2 regions of the Virgibacillus dokdonensis genome follow, and region 2 is predicted to be linked to the other one. Evidence: a T-box and tRNA genes for the amino acid it is inferred to sense, from the RefSeq annotation. Region 2 holds a T-box; the other holds one or more tRNA genes.
The links. The T-box of region 2 lies ahead of metG (methionine--tRNA ligase). A T-box ahead of a tRNA ligase gene usually reads a tRNA of that ligase, here a tRNA-Met.

Region 1 (8,951 bases), 2.3 Mb from region 2:
GGAATTTATATGCGTGGTTTGGATGGGGGTTTACAAAGAATCTTTAATAAACTCTTTAAAATTCATTTAAAATTCCACCTTCATTTAATATATCCTTCTATGCATAGTAAATATAGCGAAAAACAATATGTGCATCTTGTCTTTTTGTGCTCCGTTGTGACAGCTTATTTTTATTGGATTTAATTTCTTATTAACCTATTAAAATTGTGTCAAAACCCCTTCACCATCCATATCTTTGTTCAATAATATGGTCCGATTTAGGCAGGCACAGTGCTTATTCAACAACTGCGCTCGTTTGATTAACAATTTAAAATAGCTTCTTATAGCCTAGCCACTCATCTATATCCATATCGCCTTGAACAGATAATAAACGATACAGATACCGATAAGGTTCCCTAATCATTGTTAAGTCGGGTAATTCCATAAACTTTTCGTACCCTATTTTAAAATTAAAGGCGGACTTTTCATCTAAAACATACTCCAAGCCAATGAAGTCAAACTCTCTAGGTGCTATAACATATGCTTCAGTATCCACTAGTCCAGATATTACTTTACCATCATATAAAAATTGTGTAGGATCCATATCAACTAGTACAAATGTAGAAGATTTAGGAGTAGGAGCTTTATCTAAAAGCATCTTAATTTCTACAAGTTTTTCTTGTATTTCATTTTCTTTATTATAAAATCTTGCAACTAATTCAGTCATAGTGTCCTTCAGGTGTTGATTAAACTCTTCTAAGCTAATTTTAAAGGTCCCAGAAGGGTTGCCGACGTAATTTTTTTTATGATTATGAATTCTTGCCAATCCTTCTCCTAGGCTCTGTAAGACGGTAGACGGTTGATTTTTAAATGATTCAAGGGTATTCCCATTTAATCTTTCTACAATCACGAATTCCTTTGAATTTCTTTTTCCCTTATTTATAACCTTTGGAATTGGGAGGGTGGTTATTTCACTTATAGTGTTATTTACTCTTTCTAGTTCATAAACTTGCCTTGGGTCAATACCGAATATTTTTTTACATCCCCACCAAAAGTCATTATTTGGTTCTTCAGTCATTCTGGAAGAACGTACAACAACTTCCTGTTTTTTAGTTTTAACCAGCCATACGTCGCTTGCGTGGTCATCATAACCTGGACTTAATTCTTGCATTTCTTTAAGTGGTTCGTTAAATAAAAATTCTAAATCCATAAATCAGTCCCACTTTCTTACCCGTACTTTCCATATCACTTCTTTCACATAATGGCCCTTATATGCGACACTGGCACGATTTCTTATTAGTATATCGCGCCCTATTGCTGCTATAGCCTTAATGCTTACTTGAACCTTGGTGCCAAGCCATTGCCTTTTTTTCAATCTCCGAAACTAGCCGTTCTTTCCCATTTATGTATGCTTCAATGTCATTGGGAAAGCGCTGGGACAATTCTTTTTTTAAGTCACCATACTCTTTTACAGCATTAGGGTGCCAGCACAAGTAATTGCGAAATGCTAGATGACGTTCGACTTCAGAATCGCCTATCTCATAAAAATGGATATGGTGGGTTCGTTGATCTCCGCCCTTTTGGAAATATCGGCGACCAGGAAGCCCGTTTTCTCCTTTTGGTTCGTAACCAATATCAACCATTGCAGTATTAAAGTAATCAACTTGATTAACATCCTTAACTACAGGCATTATATCAATAACAGGCTTTGCTATTAGACCATCTACGGACGTACTGCCAATATGATAAATTTCAATTATTTCAGACCCGAAAATCTTGCGTAATTTCTCTGCTTCCTCTTCAAACATCAAAGGCCAATCTTTGTTATACAGTGTTACCTCGAGTTTCCTCAATTTTGATTATTCTCTCTTATTTTTGCTGTGTTCTTCAACATAATGGCCCAATTCAGGCAAAAGGACCCAGACCCTTACTTCCAGAAATGCGCCCGATCGCCGCAGACTAGACATGTCGAATAAATACGTCGGGATATTCAACTACTATCCCTAATTGGTCAACCTTAATTGTCGTTTTATATTCAAGACATTCATATTTAAATAATCTATAGCCATTGTGTACATCTAAAAAGGTATAATGTTGTACTAGATTTTTTAATTCTAATGATGGGATATCTATGTACACCATATTAAATTTTCTCATTTCCCCTTTAATCCAATCAAAACGATTTATAGGTAAAGAATTTGAAAAAGGTGTGATTGCTATGTCCACATCAATGGCGCCGTCCAGTTCTTTTATATGTGTATTATTGATAAACCAATGTCCACAGCCATCTGAAGATAAAAATTTCTGTTTTTCATCATCTACATATATTTTAACCTGACGTGTGTTCCATGCTTTATCCAAATGTACTTCATAAAAAACTTGATAAGCTTTTTGCTTATTCGTAAAAAGTACTGTTCCTTTAGCCAATATATTATTGGAATTATATTCCAGATAAAGATACTCGGAGCCAAATGCTTCCATGTTTTCCCAAAAAACTTTTTTCCGCACCCAGCTTTTGCATTTTTTCATTTCATATCTCCCCACCTTTCTTAAAGTTAATTATCTTTCATTATTTATAATTCTACATAAATGAGCATAAAACCTTCTTGCAATATACTTGCCCGATTGAGGCGCAGTCCTTATTCGACAACTGCGCCCGATAACGGAAGACTTTATATCAAGATAAATATTATTTATGACCTCCCGTTTTACATTCGTTAGCATAATAAGGTAGCTTACGATCTAGAAGAAACCATTAGGTTATCCCATTCTTCCTCTAAAATAGCATAGCAATATTCATCCCACCATTGTTCACCATAAGGGATGCATTTTTTAAAATAACCTTCTCTTCTCATGCCGATTTTTTCCATGACACGATAAGATGGAATATTTTCTGGCTGACATGTAGCTACAATTCTATGTAACTTTAGATCCTCAAAACCATATTTTAATATTGCAGATGCAGCTTCCGAAGCGTAACCTTTATTGTAATATTCAGGGTTAAACACCCACCCTATTTCGTAAGAATGCTCTCCAAAATATTTGAAGAACTCTACATGCCCGATTAAAATATTTTCATCAGCTAATATTACTGGAAATTTCTCAGCTGAATCACCAATATTTCTATTAATAAACTCCTTTGTATCTTTTTCCGTTAATACACCTTCTGGCATATATTTCATCACACTCTTTTTGGAAGTATACTCATGTACTTCTTTCCAATCATCTAATTCAAAATTACGTATAATTAATCTTTCTGTTTTTATATACATATTTTTTCCCCTTTAAAAATTCCACATTTGTTTAAAAAGAAGCTTTATTAAATAAACGCGCCCTATAATGGAAGAACATTCAATACATAAATTCAATCGTTTTAGCTGTTCGCTCAGCAGTAGACTTTCCCAAAGTTTGCTCAACAAGATATAGTGCCATGTTAATTCCTGAAGAAACACCACCAGAAGTTACGAGATTTAAACTATGAACTACTTTTCTATCCGATAAAACCTGAATATCTGGATGTTTTTCTTGTAGACCTTTGACAGCTAAATGATGGGTCGCTGCCTTTTTTCCATCTAACAATCCAGTTGCACCTAAAATATACGCTCCAGTGCATACTGAACATATGAATTCAATATTCTTCTGTTTTATAATCCAATTTATTATATTCTGTTTTTTGGCTATAGATTGTACTGCTCTTAAAGGACCTCCTGGGATTATGAGAATATCCATTTCGGGAGCATCAACAATACTGAAATCAGGTTCAATCTTTAGTCCTGAGTGAGCTCGTACTTTCTTGCCAGATTCTGTAATAGTACATACGTCAAATGGATTTGTAGGTAATAAATGTTCTTTATAAAGATTGACGGCTTGATCAGCTTTGCTGTATGAGGTAAGAGATAACACTTCTGCAGGACCAGTAAAATCTAAAATATCTACAAAATCATAAAGTAAAATGCCTACTTTTCTTCTTTTCATCCACCATTCTCCCCCGTATGAGTCATATGTTTGTAAGATAAATAAATATCCTCCAACGAGTACCTTTATTCCGTAAGTGCGCCCTATTACTGAAGAGCGTTCTGCATACCTATGCTTTCTAGATAACGAAGAAACAATTCTATTTTGCATATTTCTCCTTCACTAAATAAAAGCTTTGTATAAAGAAATTAAATCAATTAAGCCTATAACCATTCACCACAACTAGAGCGTCTCATTCAATTTATGAATCTTTGAGTGGGAAATTAAATATATATTGCCAATTATGTCGATTTTGTCTCCCTTTGTTCGTACAGCGCAATCTTTGTTCGAGGCATAAATATTCATTTCTTCCGATAAGGGAGACAGTTCGCTTTGAACCAGCCCCATGTTATTTTCAAGATCAAAGTGAGCCAGGACAGAAAAATCGTCAAGGTCGATTCCGTCTTAAACAGAGCTTATTTCATCTCCAAAGTTCTTCGAGCATAACCATTTAGCAGACATGTTAATTGCACCAGCACTTGCCCCCACCACAACTGCCCTGCTTTTTTTAATCCAATCCGACAATTCATATTCCATCAAAAAAGCATTTTGTTTAAGAGTATTTCCACCCAGCAAGAAAATAACTGAAGCATTGTGAATTAACGTTTGAGCATCTTCCTTTTGAACCCGATAATTAATTAAATGATATTCATCAAACTTAATGCCTGCCTGATCAAGCCATGACCGTTCAGTGGAACCATTATCTTCATAAAGAGACGGATTCGAGCTAACATAACAATTGATTTTCTATCAATGATATCTTCCTTTAAAACCTTTTTCAGATTCTCAGGAAAAAAGTTTCTAAACCAACCTAATTAATAATAAGTTTTCATAAGTACCCCCGTAGCAAAATGTAAATAATATTTATATCCTGCGTAAATCATTCTGTTTTCAATCCACCAACACAATATTCCCACTATTGCCTCGGAAAGCAATAATGGGCGCTTTCTTTTCCCGCGATAGCGCCCGATTGTGGTGTATGCCCTATGTCCCCCAGCAAGTTGTTCCCAAGATCAACTATTATCTAAGATGTTTTTCAAACCAGCCGCACGCCTCAAGTTTCATACTGTAAGTAAACTGATGATTAACAAAAGACATACTAAGTTTAAGTTTATCGAGATGATATAGACAAAATCGAAATATTAGTGCATACTTTATCTCCAATTTTGGGTATTTTTATATAGTAACACGTTTATTTTAAAAAGCAAATAATCTAAAATTTTTGTTGTTAATTCCCTTATTAAATTGATTTGGCGTGCCTGCCGCCCTGAATAGAAGATGTCAATCTGGTTCTTTGGGTGTCAAATATCGCACGTACTATGTTATATACAACGCAAAAAAAGACATCCCTACTAATAAATTCCGTAAGAATGTCGTCATATCGATCTTAATGATACCGGTGGTCGGGGTCGAACCGACACTCCCAAAAAGGGAACGGGATTTTGAGTCCCGCGCGTCTGCCAATTCCGCCACACCGGCATAGTATATTGGAGGCGGTAACCGGATTTGAACCGGTGATAAAGGTTTTGCAGACCTCTGCCTTACCACTTGGCTATACCGCCATCCTAAAAACAAAATTGGAGCGGAAGACGGGATTCGAACCCGCGACCCCCACCTTGGCAAGGTGGTGTTCTACCACTGAACTACTTCCGCTTCATGGCTGGGCCACCAGGATTCGAACCTGGGGTACACGGGATCAAAACCCGATGCCTTACCGCTTGGCTATGGCCCAATATACAAAAAGGGCGACCGGTGGGGATCGAACCCACGTGTGCCGGAGCCACAATCCGGTGCGTTAACCACTTCGCCACGGCCGCCATATGATTGGCAGGGGTAGTAGGAATCGAACCCACATCAAAGGTTTTGGAGACCTTCGTTTTACCATTAAACTATACCCCTAAATATGAAAATGGTGGAGGGGGAGAGATTCGAACTCCCGAACCCTGAGGGAGCGGATTTACAGTCCGCCGCGTTTAGCCACTTCGCTACCCCTCCACGATATGGAAACAAAAATGGTGGCTCGAGACGGAATCGAACCGCCGACACAGGGATTTTCAGTCCCTTGCTCTACCGACTGAGCTATCGAGCCATTTGTTTTATGTATGAAAGCAAAACTAGTTTAAAGTGGCGGTCCGGACGGGACTCGAACCCGCGACCTCCTGCGTGACAGGCAGGCATTCTAACCAACTGAACTACCGGACCAAAAAACTAACAAATATTGGTTGCGGGGACAGGATTTGAACCTGTGACCTTTGGGTTATGAGCCCAACGAGCTACCAGACTGCTCCACCCCGCGATATGAATGATATTTTCAAGAGCCTATAAAACAGTTTACTAAAACTAAATTAAAGTTTCAAGCATTTTCGAACTGGTGGAGGATGCAGGGCTCGAACCTGCGACCCCTTGCTTGTAAGGCAAGTGCTCTCCCAGCTGAGCTAATCCTCCTCAAATGGTGACCCGTACGGGATTCGAACCCGTGTTACCGCCGTGAAAGGGCGGTGTCTTAACCACTTGACCAACGGGCCAATTATGTATGTGACAGTTTATAGTGGCGGAGAGCGAGGGATTCGAACCCTCGAGGCCGCGGTAACGGCCTACACGATTTCCAATCGTGCTCCTTCGGCCACTCGGACAGCTCTCCATTGGCTCCACAGGTAGGATTCGAACCTACGACCGATCGGTTAACAGCCGATTGCTCTACCACTGAGCTACTGTGGAATAATACCAATTAGAATGACTATGCCTGGCGGCGTCCTACTCTTGCAGGGACAAAGTCCCAACTACCATCGGCGCTGGAGAGCTTAACTACTGTGTTCGGCATGGGAACAGGTGTGACCTCTCCGCCATTACTACCAGGCAAAGTTGCTATCTGTTATGTTGTGCTTCAAAGAGGCACAAATCTTATTATAATCGTTTTTGTGAAAAAATCAAGATCTTTGTTGAAAAAAGTCATTTTTTCCTTGTTACCTTGAAAACTAAATAAGAGATCATTCAACGTACATCTACCAAAAAGGTTAGTTAAGTCCTCGATCTATTAGTATTCGTCAGCTCCACGTGTCACCACGCTTCCACCTCGAACCTATCAACCTCATCATCTCTGAGGGATCTTACTCACTTATAGTGATGGGAAGTCTCATCTTGAGGGGGGCTTCATGCTTAGATGCTTTCAGCACTTATCCCTGCCACACGTAGCTACCCAGCTATGCTCCTGGCGGAACAACTGGTACACCAGCGGTGTGTCCATCCCGGTCCTCTCGTACTAAGGACAGCTCCTCTCAAACCTCCTGCGCCCACGATGGATAGGGACCGAACTGTCTCACGACGTTCTGAACCCAGCTCGCGTACCGCTTTAATGGGCGAACAGCCCAACCCTTGGGACCGACTACAGCCCCAGGATGCGATGAGCCGACATCGAGGTGCCAAACCTCCCCGTCGATGTGAACTCTTGGGGGAGATAAGCCTGTTATCCCCGGGGTAGCTTTTATCCGTTGAGCGATGGCCCTTCCATGCGGAACCACCGGATCACTAAGCCCGACTTTCGTCCCTGCTCGACTTGTAGGTCTCGCAGTCAAGCTCCCTTCTGCCTTTACACTCTGCGAATGATTTCCAACCATTCTGAGGGAACCTTTGGGCGCCTCCGTTACCTTTTGGGAGGCGACCGCCCCAGTCAAACTGCCCGCCTGACACTGTCTCCGGACCGGATTACGGCCCTGGGTTAGAAGGTTCGTACAGCCAGGGTGGTATCCCACGGTTGCCTCCACGTAAGCTAGCGCTCACGCTTCGATGGCTCCCACCTATCCTGTACAAGCTGTACCAACATTCAATATCAGGCTACAGTAAAGCTCCACGGGGTCTTTCCGTCCTGTCGCGGGTAATGCGCATCTTCACGCATAGTATAATTTCACCGGGTCTCTCGTTGAGACAGTGCCCAAGTCGTTGCACCTTTCGTGCGGGTCGGAACTTACCCGACAAGGAATTTCGCTACCTTAGGACCGTTATAGTTACGGCCGCCGTTTACTGGGGCTTCGGTTCTACGCTTCGCACCGAAGTGCTAACGCTTCCCCTTAACCTTCCAGCACCGGGCAGGTGTCAGCCCCTATACTTCGCCTTTCGGCTTCGCAGAGACCTGTGTTTTTGCTAAACAGTCGCTTGGGCCTATTCACTGCGGCTCCTCCTTAAAGGAGCACCCCTTCTCCCGAAGTTACGGGGTCATTTTGCCGAGTTCCTTAACGAGAGTTCTCCCGCTCACCTTAGGATTCTCTCCTCGCCTACCTGTGTCGGTTTGCGGTACGGGCACCTATGAACTCACTAGAGGCTTTTCTTGGCAGTGTGAAATCCGGAACTTCGGTACTCTATTTCCCTCCCCATCACAGCTTGAAATTGTCGAACGGATTTGCCTATCCGACTTTCTCACTGCTTGGGCGCACACGTCCATCGGTGCGCATTCCTTATCCTACTGCGTCCCCCCATCGTTCAAACGTTCATGAGGTGGTACAGGAATATCTACCTGTTGTCCATCGCCTACGCCTTTCGGCCTCGGCTTAGGTCCCGACTAACCCTGAGAGGACGAGCCTTCCTCAGGAAACCTTAGGCTTTCGGTGAAAGAGATTCTCACTCTTTTTTCGCTACTCATACCGGCATTCTCACTTCTAAGCGCTCCACCAGTCCTCACGATCTGACTTCTCAGCACTTAGAACGCTCTCCTACCATTGTTCGTAAGAACAATCCGCAGCTTCGGTGATACGTTTAGCCCCGGTACATTTTCGGCGCAGAGTCACTCGACCAGTGAGCTATTACGCACTCTTTAAATGGTGGCTGCTTCTAAGCCAACATCCTGGTTGTCTAGGCAACTCCACATCCTTTTCCACTTAACGTATACTTTGGGACCTTAGCTGGCGGTCTGGGCTGTTTCCCTTTCGACTATGAACCTTATCACCCATAGTCTGACTCCCAAGGAT
Region 2 (8,951 bases):
TTTAACGGCGTTGTATGGCCCTGAACACGGTATTCGAGGTGACCGGGAAGCTGGAGAGTATGTGGAATCTTATGTAGATGAAAAAACCGGCTTACCTGTATACAGTTTATATGGTCCGACTTGGAAGCCAAAAGAAGAAATGCTTGAGGATGTAGATGTGTTATTATTTGATATTCAGGATATAGGTTCCAATGTTTATACCTATATTTACACTCTTGGATTTGTTATGGAAGCAGCTGCAGAGTACGATAAACAAATAATTGTTTTAGATAGACCGAATCCAATTGGTGGTATGAAAGTGGAGGGGCCGTTGCGATCAAAAGATGCAGTAAGTTTTATGGGGAGATTTTTACTCCCTGTAAGGCATGGGATGACGGTTGGAGAATTAGCTTTAATGTGGAACCAAGAATACAGTTTGGGAATAGATGTAAAAGTAGCTAAAGTCAAAGGTTGGAGAAGAAACGTGTATTTTTCTAATACGGAGCTACCTTGGGTTCTAACATCCCCAAATATTCCTACTGAAGAGACAGCTTATTTATATACTGGAACGGAGCTATTGGATGATACGTCACTGTCTACAGGGCTTGGTACTACAAAACCGTTTGAATTAGTAGGTGCCCCATGGATTGAAAGTGAAGCATTGGCAGAAGAAATGAAAAAACGTAATCTTGTAGGTGTTAAGTTTCGACCAGCTTATTTTACTTCAAGATTCGGAAAGTATAAGGGAAAATTAATTGGTGGGGTACAGGTTCATATAAGTAATATTTCAGAAGTTGACTTGGTTTCTTTAGGGTTAAACTTGCTTGATGCAATGAGAGATCAAAACCCAGAAAAATTTAAAATGAATGAGAGTTATGTTAATTTAATTGGAAATACTAAAGTACCTACTAAGATTATGAACGATCATCCAGTCAGTGAAATAATTAACTCGTGGCAAGTGGATTTGGATAAGTGGGTAAAGAATGTTCGAAATAAGTATTTAATTTATCCTCCATATCCAGATAAAGCAAAACCTTACAAGCCATCAGGGGCGTTAGGGATTATGCCCTTGGATGTGGAAATGATTTCAGGTCAAAATGTGGCATTAGCTTTAAGAGGTTATGATAAAAATGGCAGAAAACTAGAGATTGATACTAGTTTAATTACTTGGACTACCTCAGGGAATATTGGGTATATAGAAAACGAGATATTTCACGCTGAAAAAGAAGGAGAGGGACAAATAACAGCAAAATATGGAAGCTATACAGCTAACCGAGAAATACTTGTTTCGGCACGCTATGTAAACAATATAAGGTATGGTATTCATTCTAACTATACAAGAGTTGTGTTAGATATAAATATGAGAATGAATGACTTTAAAATAGTTGAAGGGAAAAATACTTTAACTATCCAAATACCTTATGCAAAGATTTGTGGTGAGTTATTACAAGAAGGAGGCACCATTGAAATAAGCAATAGTCCTGTATTATCATCTATTGAATATTTGAAAAAAGATACAATGTTCATTGCTGATTTTCATTTGCAAGAAAGAAAAGTGTTCTATGAAACGCCTGATTTTGCATCGCGGATAGTTGTTGATATAATGCATTAAAGTGATGAGTGCGAATGTTTCATTTTTTCAACTGTAGACGTTGTTTTATTTAATAAAGTCTAAGTGAATACAGATCATGAGTTAATGTAAAAGCTAGTTGAGGGAATTATATTCTGTTTGTTATCGTTGACTTCTATACATCCTTGTGCAATACTAATGACTATCATTATTTAGAAGAAAAGCGATGAAGAGAAGAGTAGATCAAGTGAATTCTTATACAGAAAGCTTTGGTAGCTGAAAAGAAGCAAGGAATAATTGATTGAACATGGTCTCTGAGCTGCATATCTGAGCTCTTAAGTAAGGGTATGACGAGATTTGACACTCGTTATCCATGTCATTGTATAAGAACATGTCGTCTATTGTTCCGTACTAATGGAGGCTATTCATGTGAATGATTAGTGAATAAAGGTGGTAACACGAGTATAACCTCGTCCTTTGACAATATTTATTGTCTTGGGGCGGGGTTTTTGGCATTATAAGAAAACACAAGATTTTTATAAATTTTTGAAGAGAGGAAAAAAGTGATGAATATACTAATTGGTGGGGCTTGGCCATATGCAAATGGATCATTGCACTTAGGGCATATATCCAGTCTTTTGTCTGGAGATATTTTAGCGCGTTATTACAGAGCAAAGGGTGATCATGTGCTATATGTGTCTGGAAGTGATTGTAATGGAACACCTATTACAATACGGGCCAAACAAGAGGGAGTGGAACCAAAAAAAATAGCCAATACGTATCATAAAGAGTTTAAACAATGTTTTGATCAGCTTGGCTTCACTTACGATTGCTATACACGTACAGATGCACAACATCACCATACCACGGTTGGAGAAATATTCACCACCTTAATGGAAAAGGGTAACATTTACCGCAAAGAGGTGGAACAAGCTTATTGTAGTACTTGTGAACAGTTTTTACCTGATCGTTTCGTAGAAGGTATTTGTCCACATTGTGGAAAAGAAGCACGTGGAGATCAATGTGAGCATTGCTCCAAGATACTTGAATCATTAGAACTGGTGAATAAAAAATGTAAACTATGTGGCAGTTCACCTGTAACAAGAAACACAGAGCATTTTTATTTTAAATTGAGTACTTTTCAACAGTTATTGGAGCATTACCTCAAAGATATGAAAGAAACGGGGACTTGGCGAGAAAATGCACTTAAAATAGCAGAAAGATATTTACAGGAAGGCTTACATGATAGAGCAATTTCAAGAGACCTACCAGTCGGTGTACCTGTACCTGTTGAAGGTTATGAGTACAAAAAAATTTACGTTTGGTTTGAAGCAGTTGCTGGTTATTATACCGCTAGTAAAAAATGGGCAGAGGATAATCATAAGGATCATACTTCTTTTTGGGGGGAGGACGCGATCTCTTATTATGTTCATGGAAAGGATAATGTCCCGTTTCATGCAATTATTTGGCCAGGTATATTATTAGGTATAAATAAGCCGGCCCTTCCAACTTATATGGTTTCTAATGAGTATGTAACGATCGAGAAGAAAAAGCTATCTACTAGCAAAAACTGGGCGGTTTGGGTCCCGCACATGTTGGAGAAATATGACCCAGATTCCATACGATATTTCTTAACAATCAATGCTCCTGAACATAGAGATGCTGATTTTTCCTGGCGTGAATTTGTCTATAGCCATAATAGCGAGCTGCTTGGAGCTTATGGTAACTTTGTGAATAGGAGTGTGAAATTTATTGAAAAATTCTTTCATGGAGTCGTGCCTGAAGGACAGATTAATAAAGAAATGAAGCATCAGGTAGATGAGCTTTATCATCAAGTGGGTACAATGATTGAACACACTCATTTTAAACAAGCGCTAGAGTTAATTTTTGAGTTTATTAGGGGTGTTAATAAATATTTTGATCAGCAAAAGCCATGGCTTCAAGTAAAAACTTCTCCTAAAGATTGTCAAAATACGTTAAGAAGTTGTGTCTATATTATTGTCAATTTAGCTCAGTTATTACATCCGTTTCTACCATTTTCCAGTGATAAATTGAAACAAGCATTTAACATAGAGGAAATACAATGGAAAGCCATTGATAGTAATGATTCATCTTCTATAAACATTTCTGAACCGTTATTTGAAAGAATCGATGTCATTGTTATTGATAAAGAAATAGAACAGTTAAGAAGGAGCTGTCGCAAAATGCATATTATGCATTTGCTGACAGCTCCTTTTTATATATGAGATTGCTCGTTTTAAGATGCATTATTTTATTTATGGTGATAAAGGGAAATTTAATCGGTTTTTGACGCACTTAAATAAGCCTCGCCTTTTTTTTTTTTAAGCTGTCTTTAATGGATGATAATAGAGGTTTAGGCGATTAGCTTGAATTTTCGTATGTATTTTATTGAGATTATAACCAAATGCCAGGATTAAAAGTTCGTTTCGTACATTGCCTGTTCCTCGCGTACGAAATTTCTTCAAATGATAATCTTCCTTCAATACGCCGAACGTTCCTTCCACTTGAATGGAGCGATTCATACGGTAAAGTGTGCCTGTTTCTGTTAGAATATTTTCTTGCGCTGTTTCCCGGTATGCCAGAAATTCCTTGGCTACATGCAGTTGGCGATTCCCTTTCGCTTTTGTACATTTTTCTTTGAGCGGACAACCTGTACAATCTTCACATTCGTAGACGGTTACCTGAGATTGATAGCCAGTCTGCGAGGTTCGCGTATAGTTTCTTATGGCATGCAGCTGCTGGTTATTGGCACAGGTATAGGTATCTGTGCTTTTATCATAAGCCATGTTTTCTCGGTGTCTGATGTCCTTTTTGAAAGAAGCTTTTTTCTTGCGTTCATGATTTTGCGGCTTGATATAGGCCGTCTGTTTTTGCTTCTTTAAATACACGTAATTTTCTTCGCTTTCATATCCAGAATCTGCGACGATGTTGCGATAGGTAAAGGGAAGATGTTCCTTTACGTATTGAAGCATTGGAATCAATGTTGTTGTGTCGTTTCGATCGGAAAACGCATTGATCCCAACGATAAATTCCGCATCCACGGCAGCTTGGACATTATAAGCTGGTTTGAGTTGACCATTCTTCATAGGATCATCTTTCATTCGCATAAACGTGGCATTATGGTCTGTTTTAGAATAACTGTTTCGTTTCTCTCCCATAATCTGATTGGAAGTATCGTAGTGTTCTTTACGTTGAAGCATTTCCTTTACTTGTTCATGATAACGTTGAAGGACCGTTTTTCTTTTCCCCTTTCCATAAACGAACGTGATGTTTTCTTTCGCTTTTACTTTCTCCAGGAAAACAAGCACTTTTTTCAAATCTTCTAAAAAAGTCTCGTAAGGACTGGTGAAAATCTGACAGTATGTTGTATTGATCTGTTCCAGCAGGGCTTGCCATTTGGTATACATCTTGGCTTCATGTTTGGTGATTGCCTTTTTCCATACGAAAGAATACCGGTTGGCATACGCTTCGATTTTGGTGCCATCGATATAGATGGTTTCACCGGTAATCGCTTCTTGTTGATAAAGCCACACGACTTGTTGAAAGAAGAGCTGTTCCATCACCGTATCGGTCAGATATTTTTGCTTGAAACGACTGATAGTAGAATGATCAGGAGCTGCATACCCTTGAAGAAGCCAACGGAAATTGATATCCCGACGACATGCTTTTTCTATCCCTCGGGAAGAGTAGATTTTTTGCGAGGCTGCGTAGGTAATGACCTTAAATAGAATGACTGGATCGACTGCTGGTTTTCTCCCTTTGGAAGCGTATGCCTGTAGTAGTTCTCTATAATCCATCCTTTCACATAAGAGGCAGTGGAGCCGGACCGAATCATCCATAGGAATCATTTCTTCTACATCCATCGGTAAATATAATTGATAATTTGCTGCAGTTTGCGTATACTGGGCTTGTATTATTCTTTTATTTGTCATAAATCAATAATACATGAGAACAGGCCCTTTGTGGTCTGTTTTTTTGTGTATACACAAAAAAGCTGTTACACAATCAATTACCTGATTGTGCAACAGCCCCTTCTTGTACGATAGGAAAGTACAAAAGTCTAAAGGTCTAGTATAAGAAGAACTACGGCTTTCGCTAAAAGAATTGGCGAATACCTGAATTTTTAGAAAGCAAAGGTGAATAAAATGAGTGAATTCAAGCTAGGAATGAAGGAGAATTATGTTCAGTTTTTCTTATTAGTAATTACGAACTTGTTTGTTGGTTCAATGGTTGGGATAGAAAGAACCGTTTTGCCGATTATAGGCGAAGATCAATTCGGACTGGCATCAACAAGTGCTGCGTTGTCTTTTATTATCAGCTTTGGTTTTTCTAAGGCGATCGTAAATTATTTTGCTGGTCATATAGCAGATCGATTTGGTCGTAAGCAGGTGTTATTACTTGGTTGGATCGTTGGTTTATCTGTTCCTATGTTGATTATTTTTGCGCATGCATGGTGGGTTATCGTTTTTGCCAATATCTTACTGGGAATTAATCAAGGATTGGCTTGGTCCATGACGGTTAATATGAAAATTGATCTTTCCAAGTCGAATGAAAGAGGAACAGCAGTGGGGTTAAATGAATTCGCTGGTTATTCTGGAGTAGCTTTATTGGCAGCTATTTCAGGTTATGTCGCTTCTACTTATTCTTTGAGACCCGAGCCATTTTATATCGGAATAGGAATTTCGGTGGTAGGGATACTGTTATCATTAACTGTGAGAGATACAAGGCATCATATAGAGTTACAAATGAAGCAAAGCGCAGCTATGACAAATAGTGGAGGAGATTTATCATCGAGAAAAATCTTTCAATTAACTACATGGCAGGACAAGAATCTTTCAGCTATTAGCTTTTCAGGTCTATCTACTAATCTCAAAGATGGAATGGCATGGGGGTTGTTCCCATTATATTTTACTTCTGTTGGATTATCGGTAGCGCAAACTGGAACCATAGTTGCATTATACCCAGCTGCATGGGGGTTTTTTCAATTATTTACAGGAATATTAAGTGATAAAATTGGTAGAAAGAAATTAATTACTTATGGCATGTGGATACAAGCTATTGCGCTGTGGTTTATTTTGCTAGTTAGCAGTTTTTCACTATGGGTCGCTGGAGCTTTAATATTAGGTTTAGGAACGGCAATGGTTTATCCGACGTTGCAAGCTGCTATTGGTGATGTCGCTGCACCTAACTGGAGAGCTTCTTCAATGGGGGTGTATCGGTTTTGGCGAGATAGCGGCTATGCTTTTGGTGCGTTACTAGCTGGACTCATAGCTGATGTGATGGGGGTCGGCTGGGCGATAGGAATGGTAGCTTTATTGCCATTTTTAGCTGGTGTAGTTGCTAGAGTGCGTATGGATGAGACGTTGGATATGGAAGTGTGAATAATTAAGGAAGAAGGCACCAATATTTCTTTTGAAAAGGTAAGGTAACTTTAGGATTAAAATTATCAAATTTGAGGTAAAAAAAAGCCTAATAAGCGGCTTTCAACAAGTTTTCTAAGATTTAGCAGACGTTACATTTTCATTTTTAGCCTCTATATATAAAAAAGCTTGGCGATAAGCCAAGCTTTTTTTAAAAGATAAGAAAGTATAAAATTTGATGCTATGGCGTAACCAAATAACCGAATGAGCCCCGTCCGGCTCCAGTGCCCACCAACTAGGCGACTTCACTTCATTGCCCTAAGCTAAGTCACCATCGGTTCGTGCTAAATATTGAGGACGACTAAAAAACGGGCTTGCCTTAGGGCGTCGGCATACCCCTGATTTAGTGGCATGGTTCCTAAAACTTCAGTTGTTTCGTTCCACTCGCTACGTTGCTAAACGGGTGCTTGTGCCTTTGTTCCACTATAGGAAAGTATAAAAGTCTATAGGTTTATAGTATAAGAAAAACTACGCCATTCACCATAAGACTTGGCGACAAGCCAAGTTTTTCTAATGTGGAGTGAATCAATGGGTTTTATAATGATGATCACCTATGTCTACATTATAGTTGTACTTAATCAAAATAATACCAAAAAACAACCAAATTATACAGAAATTTTAATACACCTTGTTATACATTAATATGTCACAAAGAAATTATTGACTGTAAACGCTTTTAAATATATAATGTAATCAAACATAACCAATACTTAACCAAGATATGATATTAAGTTGTTGTTTTTACTTTTATAAGGATATAATTAACAAGTTATTGGTTAACTTTATTAATAAAATATGGAAGGGTGTAATTTTAATGACGAATATTGCATGGGGAATCGCACCGATTGGTTGGAGAAATGATGACATTCCTGAAATTGGAGCAGAAAACACGCTATCACATGTTTTAAGTGACATTGCTGTTGCTGATTATGCAGGAACAGAAGTGGGAGGCTTCTTTCCGGAAGCAGAAGTATTAAATAAGGAATTGGAACTTCGCAAATTAAGAATTGCTGGTAAGTGGTTTAGTAGTTATATTATTCGAGATGGTATCGAAGAGGCGGAAAAAGCATTTCGTAAGCATTGTGAATATTTAAATGCGGTAAATGCAGATGTCGCTGTAGTATCTGAACAAACGTATAGCATTCAGGGAACTGATAAGAATGTATTTGCCGAAAAACCGTTTTTTTCAGATGGAGAATGGGACCGTTTATGTAGTGGATTAGATCTTCTTGGTAAGGTAGCGCATGAATATGAGTTGAAACTTGTCTATCATCATCATATGGGAACGGGTATTCAAACCCTAGAAGAGGTCGATCGTTTAATGTACAATACAGACCAAAATTATGTGAATTTGCTTTATGACACAGGGCATATCTATGTGTCTGATGATGAATATATGCATCTACTAAATAAGCATATAGATAGAATAAAACATGTTCATTTTAAAGATGTTCGTAAAGATGAAAAAGAGGAATGTAACAAAGAGGGGAAATCATTTTTACAATCATTTTTAGCTGGAATGTTCACGGTTCCTGGTGATGGAAATATTGATTTTGTCCCAGTTTATAAAAAATTGCTTTCATCTGGATATGAAGGGTGGATTATTATAGAAGCAGAACAAGATCCTAATAAAGCGCATCCTTTAGAATATGCCTTAAAAGGAAAAAAGTACATTGATGAGACATTATTGCCTTTAAATAAATCATTGGCATCTATACAGTAGTTTTCTCTGGCGTCATCTCATCATTCTATCTAAAATAAGTCGAATATTTATGACACAGGAGGGGCTGGGAGCTAATTGAAGAAAATAAATTTGGGAATTGTTGGTTTAGGAAGAATGGGTTTTACTCATGCTGAAAATATTGTGGAGAGAATTCCAGAAGCTGTATTGGTAGCTGTTTGTAGTTTTGTGGATGAAGAACTCCAAATGGCAAAAACAAAGCTAGGTGTGGAGAAAACGT

Region 1: it encodes a tRNA-Met, which carries the amino acid that the T-box ahead of metG (methionine--tRNA ligase) is inferred to sense. The anticodon was not compared.

The regions. Positions count from the first base shown of each region.
Region 1 is NZ_LT745763.1:856,229-865,179, reverse strand. It holds gene B2C77_RS05820 (phosphotransferase) at 308-1,189, opposite strand; gene B2C77_RS05815 (GrpB family protein) at 1,308-1,832, opposite strand; gene B2C77_RS05810 (putative glycolipid-binding domain-containing protein) at 1,939-2,508, opposite strand; gene B2C77_RS05805 (GNAT family N-acetyltransferase) at 2,715-3,251, opposite strand; gene B2C77_RS05800 (DJ-1/PfpI family protein) at 3,331-4,104, opposite strand; partial or broken gene B2C77_RS05795 (Type 1 glutamine amidotransferase-like domain-containing protein) at 4,177-4,775, opposite strand; tRNA gene B2C77_RS05790 (tRNA-Leu) at 5,388-5,472, opposite strand; tRNA gene B2C77_RS05785 (tRNA-Cys) at 5,482-5,555, opposite strand; tRNA gene B2C77_RS05780 (tRNA-Gly) at 5,572-5,646, opposite strand; tRNA gene B2C77_RS05775 (tRNA-Gln) at 5,651-5,725, opposite strand; tRNA gene B2C77_RS05770 (tRNA-His) at 5,738-5,810, opposite strand; tRNA gene B2C77_RS05765 (tRNA-Trp) at 5,819-5,892, opposite strand; tRNA gene B2C77_RS05760 (tRNA-Tyr) at 5,904-5,988, opposite strand; tRNA gene B2C77_RS05755 (tRNA-Phe) at 6,007-6,082, opposite strand; tRNA gene B2C77_RS05750 (tRNA-Asp) at 6,119-6,195, opposite strand; tRNA gene B2C77_RS05745 (tRNA-Met) at 6,213-6,289, opposite strand; tRNA gene B2C77_RS05740 (tRNA-Val) at 6,363-6,438, opposite strand; tRNA gene B2C77_RS05735 (tRNA-Glu) at 6,444-6,518, opposite strand; tRNA gene B2C77_RS05730 (tRNA-Ser) at 6,543-6,634, opposite strand; tRNA gene B2C77_RS05725 (tRNA-Asn) at 6,637-6,711, opposite strand; rRNA gene rrf (5S ribosomal RNA) at 6,735-6,850, opposite strand; rRNA gene B2C77_RS05715 (23S ribosomal RNA) at 7,008-8,951, opposite strand, start outside.
Region 2 is NZ_LT745763.1:3,114,451-3,123,401, reverse strand. It holds gene B2C77_RS16185 (exo-beta-N-acetylmuramidase NamZ family protein) at 1-1,591, shown strand, start outside; T-box leader at 1,767-2,030, shown strand; gene metG (methionine--tRNA ligase) at 2,116-3,795, shown strand; gene B2C77_RS16175 (IS1182 family transposase) at 3,892-5,502, opposite strand; gene B2C77_RS16170 (MFS transporter) at 5,716-6,951, shown strand; gene iolE (myo-inosose-2 dehydratase) at 7,805-8,713, shown strand; gene iolG (inositol 2-dehydrogenase) at 8,789-8,951, shown strand, end outside.